4 regions of the Pseudocitrobacter sp. 73 genome follow, and region 4 is predicted to be linked to each of the others. Evidence: predicted binding sites of a transcription regulator. Region 4 holds the regulator's gene; each other region holds the start of a gene.
The links. Region 4 encodes CRP, which controls carbon source genes, mostly activating them, when cyclic AMP is high. Its sites were predicted from a motif close to ATGTGANNNNNNTCACAT; they were not measured.

Region 1 (3,862 bases), on a different contig from region 4:
TATGATTACGCACCGCCGCGATGTGCTCCTGGAGCGCCAGTTCACGGGTGTAATCGTCTTCGGCATTGAAATAACGCTCATAGGCCACCAGCGTCATTTTGGCATCCACCACGACATCCTTTCCCTGTGGCAGGCGAACAATGACGTCCGGCTGCATACGGGCGCGGGTATCGGTTTCGATACTGACCTGAGTTTCGTATTCGTAACCCTCCCGCAGGCCAGAAGCTTCCAGTACACGCGTCAGCACCACTTCGCCCCAGTTGCCCTGAGTTTTATTGTCGCCTTTTAACGCGCGCGTCAGGTTGACGGCTTCACGCGTCATCTGTTCATTCAGCTGTTGCAGATTACGAATTTCATGGGCAAGCGTATGGCGCTCTTTTGCTTCCTGACCAAAGCTGTCCTGCACCTGGCGACGAAAACCATCAAGCTGCTCGCGCAACGGAGTAAGCAAACTGTTGAGGCTTTGACGGTTTTGCTCATCAACCCGACGATTGCTGTGTTCAAAGATACGATTCGCCAGGTTTTCAAACTGCTCGCTCAGACGCTGCTCGCTGTTGATCATCTGGCGAATTTTGTCCTCAGCATGGTGTTGCGTGGCTTCAAGTCGGGTGGTCACTTCACGCAGATCGGCCTCCAGCGAGGTGTTGATTTCACGCAGGCTGCGCAGTTCATTATTCAGCAGCTCACACTCCTCGCGCCAGTGCGCGTTTTGCGCCAGCTGTTGCTTCGCGGCGCTCAGTTCGCCGTAGATATCACGTTCTTCGGCCAGTTGTTCCGCCCGCTGCTGCGCCACACGATAGCTCGCGGCCAGCCAGCCCAGCGCAACACCCGCCAGTGCAACCAGAAAATAAATAAGAATGGCGATATCCACAATGCCCCCTGCATGAACGACTTACGGCAAAAATAGAATTGTGCTGTATAAATGTCCAGTTTGAAAGGGTTTTCCTGCGAGGAGGTACGCAAATTGAAAAAGGCCGAACGTGTCGGCCTTTAAGAAGAGAAGAAGGATTACAGCAGGCGGCGTGCCGCTTCCACAACGATTTTCACCGCATGGCTTTCGGTTTGTTTCATCGTCTCAGCGTTCGGAATCTCCTGCTGAGTACGGTTCACAATCACGCCTGCAACCATCCCTGCGCGCAGCCCCTGGCTGGAGCACATGGTCAGCAGCGTCGCGGATTCCATCTCGTAGTTCATCACGCCCATCGACTGCCACTCTTCCATGGAGCCTTTGAAGCGGCTAACCACGCGGCCTGAGAAGGTATCGTAGCGTTCCTGACCCGGATAGAAGGTGTCGGAAGAGGCCGTTACGCCAACGTGGGTGGTCGCGCCAATCTCTTTAGCTGCCGCCACCAGCGCGGTGGTGCAGTCGAAATCCGCTACTGCCGGATATTCCATCGGTGCAAAGTGCAGGCTCGCGCCGTCCAGACGAACGGATGCGGTGGTGACCAGTACGTCGCCCACGTTGATATGCGGCTGAATCGCACCGGTAGTGCCGACGCGCAGGAAAGTGCGGATACCCAGTTGGGCCAGCTCTTCAACGGCAATAGAAGTGGATGGGCCGCCGATACCGGTGGAGCATACAATCACCGGCTTGCCATCAAGTTCAGCACGCCAGGAGGTAAATTCGCGGTGAGATGCCAGTTTGACCGGCTTTTCCATCAGCGCGGCGATCTTTTCCACACGCTCTGGATCGCCAGGGACGATAGCGAGCGTAGCCCCTTGTAAATCATTTTTGGTGAGGCCGAGATGAAAAACATCAGACTTAGACATAGAAAACTCCTCTGTGGATCGGGTTTGTCAGAAGAAGCAAAAAGCCACTTTACAGAAGACGGAGGCAACATTTCGTGACCACCGTCACCTGGAGTCAAAAATATTGCATAAGATTCCACGCAAAAAGTGATTCACATCACATTAACAAGTTATATCTTCCGTTGTTGCACAAAAATCGCCCGTCTTCAGGCACTGTGATTTGTCTATATTAAAGAAGCGCTAAAAGCTCATTTAAAGGTACGGAGAATGCCATGACCAACAACCAACCTGGATTTGCACCTGCCGCATCCCCTCACGCCGCTACTGCCGTTCATACTTCTGACGAGGCGATTATTGCCGGCGAGACCTCTATTCCGTCTCAGGGCGATTTACTGCCCGCTTACCACGCGCGTCCAAAACAGAGCGATGGCCCGCTTCCGGTGGTAATCGTAGTGCAGGAGATTTTTGGCGTCCATGAACATATCCGCGATATCTGCCGTCGCCTGGCAAAAGAGGGCTATCTTGCCGTCGCGCCGGAGCTCTATTTCCGTCAGGGTGATCCCAATGATTATGCCGATATCCCGACCCTCTTTAATAATCTGGTCATGAAAGTCCCTGACGCACAGGTGCTGGCCGATCTTGACCACGTTGCCAACTGGGCATCACGCAATGGTGGGGATGCCAGCCGCCTGATGATCACGGGCTTCTGTTGGGGTGGCCGCATCGCCTGGCTGTATGCCGCGCATAACCCGCAGTTAAAAGCCGCCGTCGCCTGGTATGGGAAATTACTGGGCGATAAATCACTGAATTCACCGAAACATCCTGTCGATATCGCCGTCGAACTCAATGCGCCGGTACTGGGTTTATACGGTGGTCAGGATACCGGCATTCCGGTTGATACGGTGGACACCATGCGCCAGGCGTTGCGCGCTGCGAATGCCAAAGCGGATATTATTGTTTACCCCGATGCCGGGCATGCGTTCAATGCGGATTATCGTCCGAGCTATCATGAGGAATCTGCGAAAGATGGCTGGCAGAGAATGCTGGCGTGGTTTGCGCAGTATGGCGCGAAAAAATAAACGCTTTGCCCGGTAGCGCTTTCGCTTACCGGGCCTGTTAAACTTACCCTCGACGCAGATTCTGCGCCGCTTGCACCATGTTCGCCAGCGCCGCGCGCGTCTCTGGCCAGCCGCGGGTTTTCAGGCCACAGTCCGGGTTGACCCACAGGCGTTCCGCCGGGATGCGCTGTTCGGCTTTCTTCAGCAGCGCTTCAATCCACTCCACGCTCGGCACGTTCGGTGAATGAATGTCATATACGCCAGGCCCGATTTCGTTCGGGTAATCAAACTCTTCAAATGATTCCAGCAACTCCATGTCGGAACGCGAGGTTTCGATAGTGATGACGTCTGCATCCAGCGCGGCAATGGAATCCATGATGTCATTGAACTCGCAGTAACACATATGCGTGTGGATTTGCGTGTCATCTTTCGCCACGGCGGCGTTAATACGGAAGGCTTCCACGCCCCACTGGAGATACGCGTCCCAGTCGCAGCGGCGCAGCGGTAAGCCTTCGCGCAGTGCCGGTTCGTCAATCTGGATGATGCCAATTCCAGCGGCTTCCAGGTCCGCCACTTCATCACGCAGCGCCAGCGCAATCTGTTTGGCGATGGTTTCACGGCTCACGTCTTCACGCGGGAAGGACCAGCAGAGAATGGTCACCGGGCCAGTCAGCATCCCTTTCACCGGCTTGTCAGTCAGCGACTGCGCATATTTTGCCCACTCCACGGTGATCGGAGCCGGGCGGCTGACGTCACCAATAACAATCGGCGGTTTCACACAGCGGGAACCGTAGCTCTGCACCCAGCCGTTTTGCGTAAAGACGAAGCCGTCCAGATGTTCGCCAAAGTACTCCACCATGTCGTTACGCTCGGCCTCGCCGTGAACCAGGACATCAAGCCCTAAACGTTCCTGCTCCACAATGGCCTGTTTAATCTGTTCCGCAATGCCCGTGCGGTAGTTGTTGGCATCAAGATTACCCTTTTTGAAATCCAGGCGCAGGGTGCGAATTTCCGTGGTTTGCGGGAAGGAACCAATCGTGGTGGTCGGCCAGGCA
Region 2 (3,862 bases), on a different contig from region 4:
GAAGTCTGGACGCATCAGATCATCGTTCTCATACTGCAGAGAAGAGGTATCGATGGACACTTTCGCAGCGTATTTTTTGAACGCCAGCGGCAGTTTTTCAGACCACAGGATAGTGATGTTCGGTTCCGGAGACGGGCCCATGGTGTACAGGGTGTTCAGGAAACGGAAGCTGTTTTTGGTAACCAGAGTACGGCCATCAACGCCCATACCACCGACGGATTCAGTTGCCCAAATCGGGTCACCGGAGAACAGTTCATCATATTCAGGAGTACGCAGGAAGCGAACCATACGCAGTTTCATGACCAGGTGGTCAATCATTTCCTGAGCTTCTTGTTCAGTGATTTTGCCTGCTTTCAGGTCACGTTCGATGTAGATATCCAGGAAGCTGGAAGTACGACCGAAGGACATTGCAGCGCCGTTCTGAGATTTAACCGCAGCCAGGTAGCCGAAGTAAGTCCACTGGATAGCTTCCTGAGCGTTAGTAGCCGGACCAGAGATGTCGTAGCCGTATTTAGCAGCCATCTCTTTGATCTGACCCAGCGCACGGTGCTGTTCAGAGATTTCTTCACGCAGACGAATAGTCGCTTCCAGGTTCACACCGTTTTCCAGGTCAGACTGGAGAGAAGTGAACTGAGCGAATTTGTCTTTCATCAGGAAGTCGATACCGTAAACGGCGATACGACGGTAGTCACCGATGATACGACCACGACCGTAGGCATCCGGCAGACCAGTCAGGACGCCAGATTTACGGCAACGCAGGATGTCCGGAGTATAAACGTCGAACACGCCCTGGTTGTGAGTTTTACGGTACTCGGTAAAGATTTTTTTGATCATCGGGTCCAGTTCGCGATCGTACGCTTTGCAGGAACCTTCGATCATTTTGATGCCGCCAAACGGAATCAGCGCGCGTTTCAGCGGAGCTTCAGTCTGCAGACCAACGATTTTTTCCAGCGACTTGTTGATGTAGCCCGCGTCGTGGGAGGTGATGGTAGAAGCAACAGCGGTGTCGAAGTCAACAGGCGCGTGAGTGCGGTTTTCCTGTTTAACACCTTCCATTACTTTGTCCCACAGCTCGGTAGTTGCTTTAGTAGCACCTGCCAGGAAGGACTCGTCACCCTCGTATGGAGTGTAGTTTTTCTGGATGAAGTCACGTAAGTTGACTTCATTCTGCCAGTCACCTTTAGTAAAACCTTCCCAGGCTGTGGCTAACTTTTCATTAAGCTCGGACATGTAACACCTACCTTCTTATGTGGATTTTTTATTTACTGCCTGACACAACGCTCACTTTAGTGATGGTCGCCTTCACGCAGGTAAATGACCCAGTATGTCAGCCCAACTAACAGGCCTCCGCCAATGATATTCCCGATAGTCACCGGAATGAGGTTATCAGTGATGAAGTTCATGATAGTCAGGTGAGAAAAACTATCCGGGGTTGAACCAACTGCGGTCCAGAACTCCGGGCTTGCAAAGTTGCGAATCACAATCCCCATTGGGATCATAAACATGTTTGCAATACTGTGCTCAAAGCCGCTGGCGACGAACATGGCAACCGGAAGAACCATAATCATGGCTTTATCTGTCAGGCTGCGGCCAGAGTAGCTCATCCAGACGGCCAGGCAAACCATCAGGTTAGCCAGGATGCCGAGTGCTACGGCTTCGATAAATGTGTGGTGCAGTTTGTGGTCAGCGGTTTGCAGGACGTTCAGGCCCCAGCCACCGTTGGCGGTCATATACTCGCCGGAAAGCCACATCAGCAGAACAAAGAGCAGACATCCTACCAGGTTACCAACATAGACGTTCAACCAGTTTTTCGCCAGTTGACCCCATGTGATGCGACCGCTGGCTTTCGCCACTACGATCAGTACCGTGGAGGTGAAGAGGTCGGCCCCGCAAATGACGCAGAGAATCAAGCCCAGTGAGAAGCAGATACCCCCAATCAGTTTCGCGACGCCAAAAGGCATGCCCGCGGTTCCTGTGGTGGCAGTAATGTAGAAAACAAAAGCAATCGAGATGAACACGCCCGCAGTAATCGCCAGATAAAAGGTTTTCAGCGGATGCTTCGTTGCTTTATAGACACCTGCTTCTTCGGCAACTTTGGCCATCGCGGCAGGAACAAGTAGATCAAAAGGGTTGTCAGCTTTCACACTAACTCTCTCTTTATTAAGTCGGCGACGAGATACTAACAAAGCATTATAGATGAGAATTTGATGTAGATCATATCTCGCCTGGCTTATAGGCCCGCAAATCGAATGGTTTTTCATCGAAAGCGGCATAACTTTTTGATTATCAAAATAAAAATAAATTTTAAAGTTTGCAATATCAGTTGATTTATTTCGTCCCCCTCCCGTTTTGCCAGTTAATTAAAATGGAGTAATGATCATTTAAATTAACATTATTGGTAAGCTACCAATAATAGTGTTTACTTGTGCGTAACGTAATTATCACAAATTAATTTACGGCATTTTAGAAATAAAAAAAGGGCCGTTAAACGGCCCCACAATATAGCGTAGAGTAATCTTTAAACCTACTTATTCTCCGGTCTTTTTAGCCCTGCTTTGACCAAAACGCAGCTTTTGCACACTGCAATTTTTCGTAGGCCGCCAGGAGCGACTGGTGCGCCGGGAAGGCCACCAGATCGTTGTCAACGGCCTGCAAACCATAGAACGGCGCTTCTCCGCTCAGCGCAGCGCTGGCGGCTTCAACGGCTTCAGCACCGTACATACGAATAAACGCGTTCAGGTATTGCAGCGGCTGACGTTCTTCTTCCTGAGACAGCAGTAATAAGGTTTGCAGGCAGCGATAATAATTCGCCCGCTCAGCGCTAAAGATGGATGCGTTGAATTCCATTGTCCATTCGGTCCAGATCAGCGCCTGATCCAGATCGCCACCGGCCAGTGCAAGCATCGCTTTCAATTCACCGACACGCAGCGTATACCAACCATTGTCTTTGCCCGTTGCCAGGCCAAGCAGTTCACGCACGCGGGTGAAGTCGTCCAGACCTTCTTCATCAAGCTGCTCTATCAGATTCAGGTACTCTTCTTTTTCCCACTGACTATTTGGCAGGGTCAGAATCGTTTCACGCAGGTGGCTACCCATATTATTGTTTGCCAGCCACAGATCTTCCGCAGGATAGATATCCGACATTCCCGGCACCAGAATACGGCAGGCGTACACGCCTAAATGCTCGTAATCCGCGATATACACTTCTTTATCTTCCGCGTTGAAGATCGCCATAAGGGTAGCGAACTCTTCTTCAGTGGTGCCGGAGAAGTTCCAGTCCACAAACGGATAGTCGGCATCCTGCTTAAAGAGATCCCAGGAGATCAAACCGCTGGAATCGATAAAGTGAGTTTCCAGGTTGGCATGCTCGGCGACTTCTTCATCATCAAAGGTTGGCGGCGTGAACACGTCCAGATCTTTCAGACCACGGCCCTGAAGCAGTTCCGTAACGGTACGTTCCAGCGCGACGCCAAAGTCCGGGTGTGCGCCGAAGGAGGCAAAGCAGGTGCCGTTTGCCGGGTTGAACAGCACGACGCAGATAACCGGGTATTTGCCCCCTAAAGAGCCGTCGTAAGCGAAGATAGGGAACCCTTCCGCTTCCAGTTTTTCAATAGATGCTACGACACCAGGATAGCGCGCCATCACCTCTTTCGGGATTTCCGGCAAGCTGATGCTCTCGGCGATAATGCGGTTTTTAATGTGACGCTCAAAGACTTCCGACAAGCCCTGCACGCGCGCTTCGTTAGCGGTGTTGCCCGCAGACATACCGTTAGAAACGTACAGGTTGCCGACGATATTCATCGGGATATAAATGGTTTCACCGTCAGACTGGCGAGTAAACGGCAGGCCGCAAACACCGCGA
Region 3 (3,862 bases), on a different contig from region 4:
GCGAATTTCCTGGTAACTCCAGTGTGCTGGCGCGCAGGTCGGGTTCGGCGTTTGTGGCACCAGGTGATGCAGTGATTCCCACAGCGGCGTCAGGTTCTGCCCGGAAATATGCTGGTAATATTGTTGGCGTTCGTTTTTGACGTCCGGATTTAACTGGCTCATTGTTATTCTCCTTATTTATTCGCCACGCCCGCGGCAGGCAGCGTGTTGGGTACCGTTGTCGTCCGGCGAACAGCTAACGTCAGTAGCGTCAACATCAAGGCGCTAATGGCTGCCGGGACGGCAATCACGTAAAAAAGAGTGTCGAAAGAGAAGTTCATCGCCATCATCACCCCGCCGGAAAGCGAGCCGACAATCGCACCGCAGCGCCCTACCGCGTTAGACCAGCTCACGCCTGTTGCGCGGCTTTGGGTCGGGTAGAGCATGGCGGTTAAGGCGTTCAGCCCGACCTGCGAGCCGCTGATGCCAATCCCAGTGCCGAAAATCGCCAGCGCCATCAGCCACAGGCCGTTTTCGCTCAGGCCAATCATCACAATGCACACCGCGCCCAGCGCATAGCTCACCGCCAGCACCCGGAAAGGATTGAATTTGTCCATTAATACGCCGAGCAGAATTGCGCCCATCGTGCCGCCAATCTGGAACGCCGCCGTCACCCATGACGCATGTTGCAGGTCGATACCACGATGGTTTAGCAGCGTCGGCATCCAGCTTGAGAGTAAATAGATAATCAGCAGGCTCATAAAGAACACCACCCACAGCATCAGCGTGATGGCAAGCTGACGTCCGGCAAAAAGCTGACCAATGCTGCCCTTGTGGAGCGAGGTCGGCTCATCGAGCCAGAAAGTAGTGTCGTCATAGCGCTCTTTAGTCATCTCACTGACCAACTGCGCGATGTGCGGCTGAGGGCGCTGACGGCGTACCATCCAGCGGGGCGATTCCGGCAACGCAACCAGCAAATAGAAGAACAGGATCATCGGCAGCACGCCGCCGAGCACCAGTATGCCCGCCCAGCCAATCATGCCCACCAGTTGCGCACTGACGATCCCGCCAAAAGCGGAGCCGAGCGTGAAGCCGCAGAACATCAGGGTTACCAACGCGCCGCGACGGCGAGTTGGCAGGTATTCTGAGGTCATGGTGATGGTATTGGGCATCGCCCCACCCAGCCCAAGGCCGGTTAAGAAGCGCAGGATAACCAGCGTTTCAAGGTCTGGTGAAAAGGCGGATAGCAGACTGAGGATGCCAAAAAACGCTACGCACCACTCTATGACGCGTTTGCGACCAAAGCGATCGGAGAGCGGTCCACACAGCAGCGCCCCGGCGGTGAGCCCAACCAGGCCTGCACCAAATAACGGGGCCAGTTCTGCCGCCGTTAACTGCCAGTGTCCACGTATATCGGGGGCGATAAAGCCAATTGCCGCCGTATCGAATCCATCCATCATCACCACCAGAAAACAGCAGATAATGACACGCCACTGGAGCGCGCCGATGGGGGCTGCATCAATCAGAGCTTGTAGTTCACGTCGTTGAGTCATGGTAAATGCCTCAGGTGTGTAGGGTAGATGTTGTATTTGTTGTTTGTATGTAGCAAGTTTGTGGTAATTGAAATGCGTTGTACAATGGCTTTCCATGCAGAGTCATAACCTGGAGGTTATTGCTGATGGCAAACTGGACGCAAAAACTGAAGCTTCATCACCTGCAAATGCTGGTCGCGCTGGGCGAGCAGTGCAATCTGACCCAGGTGGCGAAACAGATGCATATCACCCAACCCGCCCTTTCCAAGTGGCTGACACAGTTCGAGGAAGAGGTCGGGATCACACTTTTCGAGCGTCACAGCAAAGGCTTACGCCCTTCTGAAGGCGGAAAACTACTGCTCCAGCATGCTCAACGGTTAATCAACGATCTCGAACGTTCCCAGTTTGAGGTGGAGCGTTTCAAACAGGGCGGCCTGGTCGGCAGCCTGAAAATTGGTTGCTCTCCGGTGGCGACAGATTGCGTATCACAGGCGATTTTCCCTCTTCTAAAAGAAATGCCTTCTTTGCACCTGAATATCGAAGAGAAAGTGATGACGCCACTGCTGCATGATTTGCAATCAGGCGTGGTGGATGTGGTGGTCGGACGTATCGGCGGACGGGCGCTGGAGCTGCCGTTGAATTATCAGGTGTTATATACGGAACCCGTTTGTTTCGTTGCCCGCACCGATCATCCGCTTGCCACGTACGAGCGATTAAGCTGGAAGGATCTGGAACCCTGGCGCTGGATAGTCTGGCCCACCGGCACGCCCATCCGCCAGAGCATTGATAACGCGCTGGTTGATAACGGCGTGATGCTGCCGGAGAACACCATTGAATCAGCGTCAATGAACGTCAGCGTCAACCTGCTGCAAAGCAGCGAGATGATTTCTATTCTCTCCCTGCGTCTGGCAGAACGCTACGCTCAACAGAGACAGCTCACGATTCTGGCGTTGCCGAAGATTGAGCAGAAAGGCAGCGTCGGCGTATTCTGGAGAAAAAACGATCAGCCCTCGCAGGCCCTGAGTCGCTTTCTTTATCATTTATCACATCCGCTTCAGTCAGATGCCTGATGTTCCGCTTGTCTATGTCAGGTATGCTCACAATTCATGATGTGATCAGTAGCACATTTCCGGCTTTAATTGTATGATGAATGCGTTCCATCAAGGGTAACCAACATGAGCAAATCGCTGAATATTATCTGGCAATACCTGCGTGCTTTCGTCCTGATATACGCCTGTTTGTATGCGGGAATTTTTATCGCCTCGCTGCTACCGATCACCATCCCCGGCAGTATTATCGGGATGCTGATTATGTTCGTCTTACTGGCTCTGCAAATCCTGCCGTCGAAGTGGGTTTTGCCGGGCTGTTACATTCTCATCCGCTATATGGCGCTGCTGTTCGTGCCTATCGGCGTTGGCGTGATGCAATATTACGACCTGCTCAGCGCCCAGTTTGGCCCTATTGTCGTCTCCTGCGCGGTCAGTACGCTCGTTGTTTTCCTGGTGGTGAGCTGGAGTTCGCACATTATTCATGGCGAACGCAAAGTCGTCGGTCAAAAAGGAACGGATGAATGATGCATTATATCTGGTGGTCGTTGCCGCTGACGCTGGTGGTCTTTTTTGCCGCGCGCTGGCTGGCTGCACGGGTAAAATTTCCGCTGCTCAATCCCCTGTTAGTGGCGATGGTAGTGATTATTCCCATCCTCCTGCTGACCGGCACGCCTTACGATCACTATTTCCAGGGCAGTAAAGTGCTTAACGATCTGCTGCAACCGGCGGTCGTGGCCCTCGCCTTTCCACTGTATGAACAGCTGCATCAAATCCGCGCGCGCTGGAAATCCATTATCACCATCTGCTTTTTCGGCAGCGTAGTGGCAATGGTGACCGGTACCTCGGTGGCGCTGCTGATGGGCGCATCGCCCGAAATTGCCGCCTCTATTTTACCGAAATCGGTCACGACGCCTATCGCGATGGCCGTCGGCGGCAGTATTGGCGGTATTCCAGCCATTAGCGCCGTCTGCGTGATTTTCGTCGGTATTCTGGGTGCGGTCTTTGGCCATACCCTGCTGAACCTGATGCGCATTAATACCAAAGCCGCGCGTGGTCTGGCGATGGGAACCGCGTCGCACGCCCTGGGGACCGCTCGCTGTGCGGAAGTGGATTATCAGGAAGGCGCATTCAGTTCGCTGGCGCTGGTGCTGTGCGGGATTATTACCTCGCTCGTCGCCCCGTTCCTGTTCCCGATTATTCTCTCTGTCGTCGGCTAAAATGCGACAAGTCACACATTTTGCAAAACGATTGCATGTGTTGCATAAATAATGAGATTTAGATCACTCATTTAAGCGTAATCGG
Region 4 (3,862 bases):
AAGAAAAAGACATCGACGACGGCATGACGCGCTTTGCTCAGGCAGTGGCAAAGGTCGTTAGTTAATATGGCGGTTTAGCCAGATACCGTGCCGTGGCCGCTGACGCCATGCCACCGACGAAATAGTGTGCATGGTGTTGAGGTGGCCCAGAATACGCTGGAGATGCTGTTCCATGGTGCTGAGTGGCCCATGGGACAGCGTATCCGGCGACTCCATGATGTTCACATCCCCGCTGCTGCCCGATTCATCATACTCCAGACGCTGCTGACAGCGTTGCAGGGCGACTTCACACGATTCCAGATAACGCTGCATCAGTTCCGGCGAGAGCGTATCGTGCTCACGCGCCAGCGTGGTCATCGCGTTGATATGCTCAACGATGAACTGGCTGTGCGTCACCCACAGTTTCATATCTTCCAGATAGTGCGTATTGAAGCCCGGTTCCTGCATCGCCTGATTGAGCGAGTTAAACAAGGCGTTATGGGCCTGGTTGACGCGCATACGTTGATACGCCAGTTTTTCCGCGGCAGGGTCGTCACTCAAAATTAACTGGATTGCCTCCTGATCCGCTTCCAGCGCTGAATGCGCATTTTTCCGCAGCAAACCACTTTGCCACTGCGGCCACAGCCACAGCATGCCACCAAAGGCGATCAGGCAGCCAATAATGGTGTCGGCGAAACGTGCGACAATAAACTGCTCACCGTTGAGCGTCAGCAATTGCAGGGTATATACCGCCGTAATGGTAAATCCCACGGTTGCCCAGCCGTAGCTTTTGCGAATGATCAGATAGCTTATCAGGGTGATCACCAGCATCGCGGCCAGCGCAAGCCCTTCCGGGAAATGATAGTGCAACGTTGCAGCGGCAATCACCAGCCCCGCCAGCGTACCCGCTGCACGGTGGAAGATACGCACGCGCGTCGCGCCGTAGCCGTTTTGCGTCACCAACAGCACGGTCATTAAGATCCAGTAAGGTTTTGGCAGATGCAGTGCCGCCCCCATCAGGCTGGCGATGCTCAACATCACGCTTAAACGCGCGGCATTACGCAGGGCGGGTGATTTCAGTGACAGATAGCTTTTCAACGCCGGGAACAACGGCAGGCGGCGCTCTTTATCGGCCATCAGATTACGCGGATAAAGCGGGCGCTGAGAACGCAACACTTTGGCGATGCGGCTGAAGTGCCAGGCGCAGAACTGCCCAACCGGGTTATCGGGATGCTGGCGGGCAATTTTCTCCAGCGCGCCAATTTGCTTATCCATATTGAAGCGCGTCGGGAAGCGGTGATAAAGAATGTCATCGGCCATGACCCGCAGGCGCGCGGCGACGGTTTGTGCGTTCCAGCGAATCACCACTTCGGCGTGGCTGCGCTCGACCAGTTTTTGTACCTCTTCCGGCTGGTGCAGGCTCACCGAGATGTGCTCCTGCAAATCCAGCCCCATCTGGAAGGCGCGTAGCAGGCGCTTGTAATCATTGTGCTGATTCGCCGCCAGCATGTGCATCTGCTGATAGCACTGGGAGATAAGATCGACCACTTTCTGCTGACGGTTGAGCAACGGCGGCAGGGCGGTGTTCGGGTCGGTATGTTGCGTCAGCAGGCTATATTTGGCTTCGCAGTACTCCGCCAGTTGGCGATAGAGCAGGCTTAACGATTCGCGCAGCGGTTGTTCGCGCCACAACCAGAACCAAAACCAGTTAAACAGCCCGTACCACAACGTGCCGAGTGCGTAGATAAGTAACGGCTCCCAGATGGGCATGTTACCCGCCAGGCTTAGGGTAAAAATCGCGGCAATCAGCGAAGCCGGAAGCAATCGCCCGTGCAGTGCGCTGATTTCGGCGGTAACACCCAGCACCATCGCCAGACCCGTGAGGATAAACGGCAGCGGGATATCATCAGCCAGCAGCAATTGCACAATCAGGCTGCATCCGGCGAACAGCGATCCACCAATAATCAGGCGTTTGAAGAAGCGTTTATGGGGAGTATCCAGCCCGGCGATGTTGCAGCAGGCAGGCACTAAAGAGAACAGTAAACCGTGTTGAAGCTGGCCGAGGATCAGGCCGACGGCGACCGGCAAACATAACACCAGCGTTTGCCGCAGTGCATAGTTGACTTCCGGGTGGTAAATCAGCCTGCGCCACATAAGAGACAAAAACGGCGTATTGCGTGAACAATACGCCGTCAGACGGGATTAACGCGTGCCGTAAACGACGATCGTTTTACCGTGTGCGGAGATCAGATTCTGATCTTCCAGCATCTTCAGGATGCGACCCACCGTTTCACGGGAGCAACCAACGATCTGACCGATTTCCTGACGGGTTATTTTGATTTGCATACCGTCCGGGTGGGTCATGGCATCCGGCTGTTTCGCCAGATTCAGCAGCGTCTGTGCGATACGACCGGTAACGTCGAGGAACGCCAGGTTACCGACTTTCTCAGAGGTCACCTGCAGACGGCGCGCCATCTGAGAGGAGAGACGCATCAGGATATCCGGGTTAACCTGGATAAGCTGACGGAATTTCTTATAGGAGATTTCCGCCACTTCACAGGCGGTTTTCGCTCGAACCCAGGCGCTACGTTCCTGGCCCTCTTCAAACAGGCCCAGTTCACCGATGAAATCGCCCTGGTTGAGGTAGGAAAGGATCATCTCTTTGCCTTCCTCATCCTTGATGAGTACTGCCACGGAGCCTTTAACGATGTAATACAGCGTTTCCGCTTTTTCACCCTGGTGAATCAGCGTGCTCTTCGATGGGTACTTATGAATGTGGCAATGAGACAAGAACCATTCGAGAGTCGGGTCTGTTTGCGGTTTGCCAAGCACCATGCGCGGTTATCCTCTGTTATAAGCTATCGCCAGCGGCATAAATCAGGCCGCCACTGGTTGAAATAATATCCTTCCCTCTACCTGGGAAGTCGGTCGTCAAAGATTGTCGCGACCAGTATGTGATGTCCTCTGCATACATGCAGTACGTTTATGTATCTCTGTAGCATCCCGACTGTTTTAGCATAGCTTTCGCCGTGTGTCTCCTGGTGTCTCGCTTCAGCATGACCCAGGTCTACTTCCGTTGCGAGATTTGTTATGTGCGCGTAATCTGACAATAAATTTGCAACTTTGGAGTGACAACTATGCAAGCGCGTGTGAAATGGGTTGAAGGGTTAACCTTCCTGGGTGAATCAGCTTCCGGGCACCAGATTTTGATGGATGGCAACTCAGGTGATAAAGCACCAAGCCCGATGGAAATCGTGCTGATGGCAGCGGGCGGCTGTAGCGCTATCGACGTGGTGTCGATTCTGCAAAAGGGGCGTTATAACGTGACCGATTGTGAAGTTAAACTGACCTCTGAACGCCGCGAAGAAGCCCCGCGTATTTTTACCCACATCAACCTGCACTTCATCGTGACGGGTAAAGAACTGAAAGATGCTGCGGTGTCCCGCGCGGTGGATTTGTCGGCAGAGAAGTACTGTTCAGTGGCGCTGATGCTGGGCAAAGCGGTGAACATTACCCATTCTTATGAGGTGGTGGAGGGGTAAGTTGAGACACCCCTCACCCTAACCCTCTCCCGCAGGGAGAGGGGACTGACCGTGCGGTGTTCAGGTTCTGCGCTGATTTTCTCCCTCTCCCTGCGGGAGAGGGCCGGGGTGAGGGGCCCAGCCTGCACCCTTCACCCAATCTTCTTCCCTTCCATCAACCGCTGCACCAGCGGCGTCATGATCAATTCCATCGCCAGCCCCATCTTGCCGCCAGGCACCACCAGCGTATTCATATGCGAGATAAACGAGCCCTGCAACATTGCCAGCAGCCATGGGAAGTCGATATTGTCGAGATTGCGGAAGTGGATCACCACAAAGCTTTCATCCAGCGACGGAATGCC

Region 1: a site for CRP is predicted at 1,895-1,912, ahead of udp (uridine phosphorylase). Genes of this name have one in related genera too.
Region 2: a site for CRP is predicted at 2,203-2,220, ahead of focA (formate transporter FocA). Genes of this name have one in related genera too.
Region 3: a site for CRP is predicted at 2,621-2,638, ahead of F0Q32_RS06655 (CidA/LrgA family protein). Genes of this name have one in related genera too.

What each region holds. Positions count from the first base shown of each region.
Region 1 covers NZ_VTZO01000032.1:67,921-71,782, reverse strand. The annotation lists gene rmuC (DNA recombination protein RmuC) at 1-871, opposite strand, end outside; gene udp (uridine phosphorylase) at 1,009-1,770, opposite strand; gene F0Q32_RS23295 (dienelactone hydrolase family protein) at 2,022-2,828, shown strand; gene metE (5-methyltetrahydropteroyltriglutamate--homocysteine S-methyltransferase) at 2,872-3,862, opposite strand, start outside.
Region 2 covers NZ_VTZO01000001.1:133,224-137,085, forward strand. The annotation lists gene pflB (formate C-acetyltransferase) at 1-1,230, opposite strand, end outside; gene focA (formate transporter FocA) at 1,287-2,144, opposite strand; gene ycaO (30S ribosomal protein S12 methylthiotransferase accessory factor YcaO) at 2,545-3,862, opposite strand, start outside.
Region 3 covers NZ_VTZO01000006.1:346,200-350,061, forward strand. The annotation lists gene gtdA (gentisate 1,2-dioxygenase) at 1-162, opposite strand, end outside; gene F0Q32_RS06645 (aromatic acid/H+ symport family MFS transporter) at 174-1,532, opposite strand; gene F0Q32_RS06650 (LysR substrate-binding domain-containing protein) at 1,658-2,581, shown strand; gene F0Q32_RS06655 (CidA/LrgA family protein) at 2,687-3,085, shown strand; gene F0Q32_RS06660 (CidB/LrgB family autolysis modulator) at 3,082-3,777, shown strand.
Region 4 covers NZ_VTZO01000016.1:163,371-167,232, forward strand. The annotation lists gene F0Q32_RS18050 (aspartate aminotransferase family protein) at 1-65, shown strand, start outside; gene F0Q32_RS18055 (YccS/YhfK family putative transporter) at 58-2,133, opposite strand; gene crp (cAMP-activated global transcriptional regulator CRP) at 2,182-2,814, opposite strand; gene F0Q32_RS18065 (OsmC family protein) at 3,117-3,521, shown strand; gene F0Q32_RS18070 (phosphoribulokinase) at 3,653-3,862, opposite strand, start outside.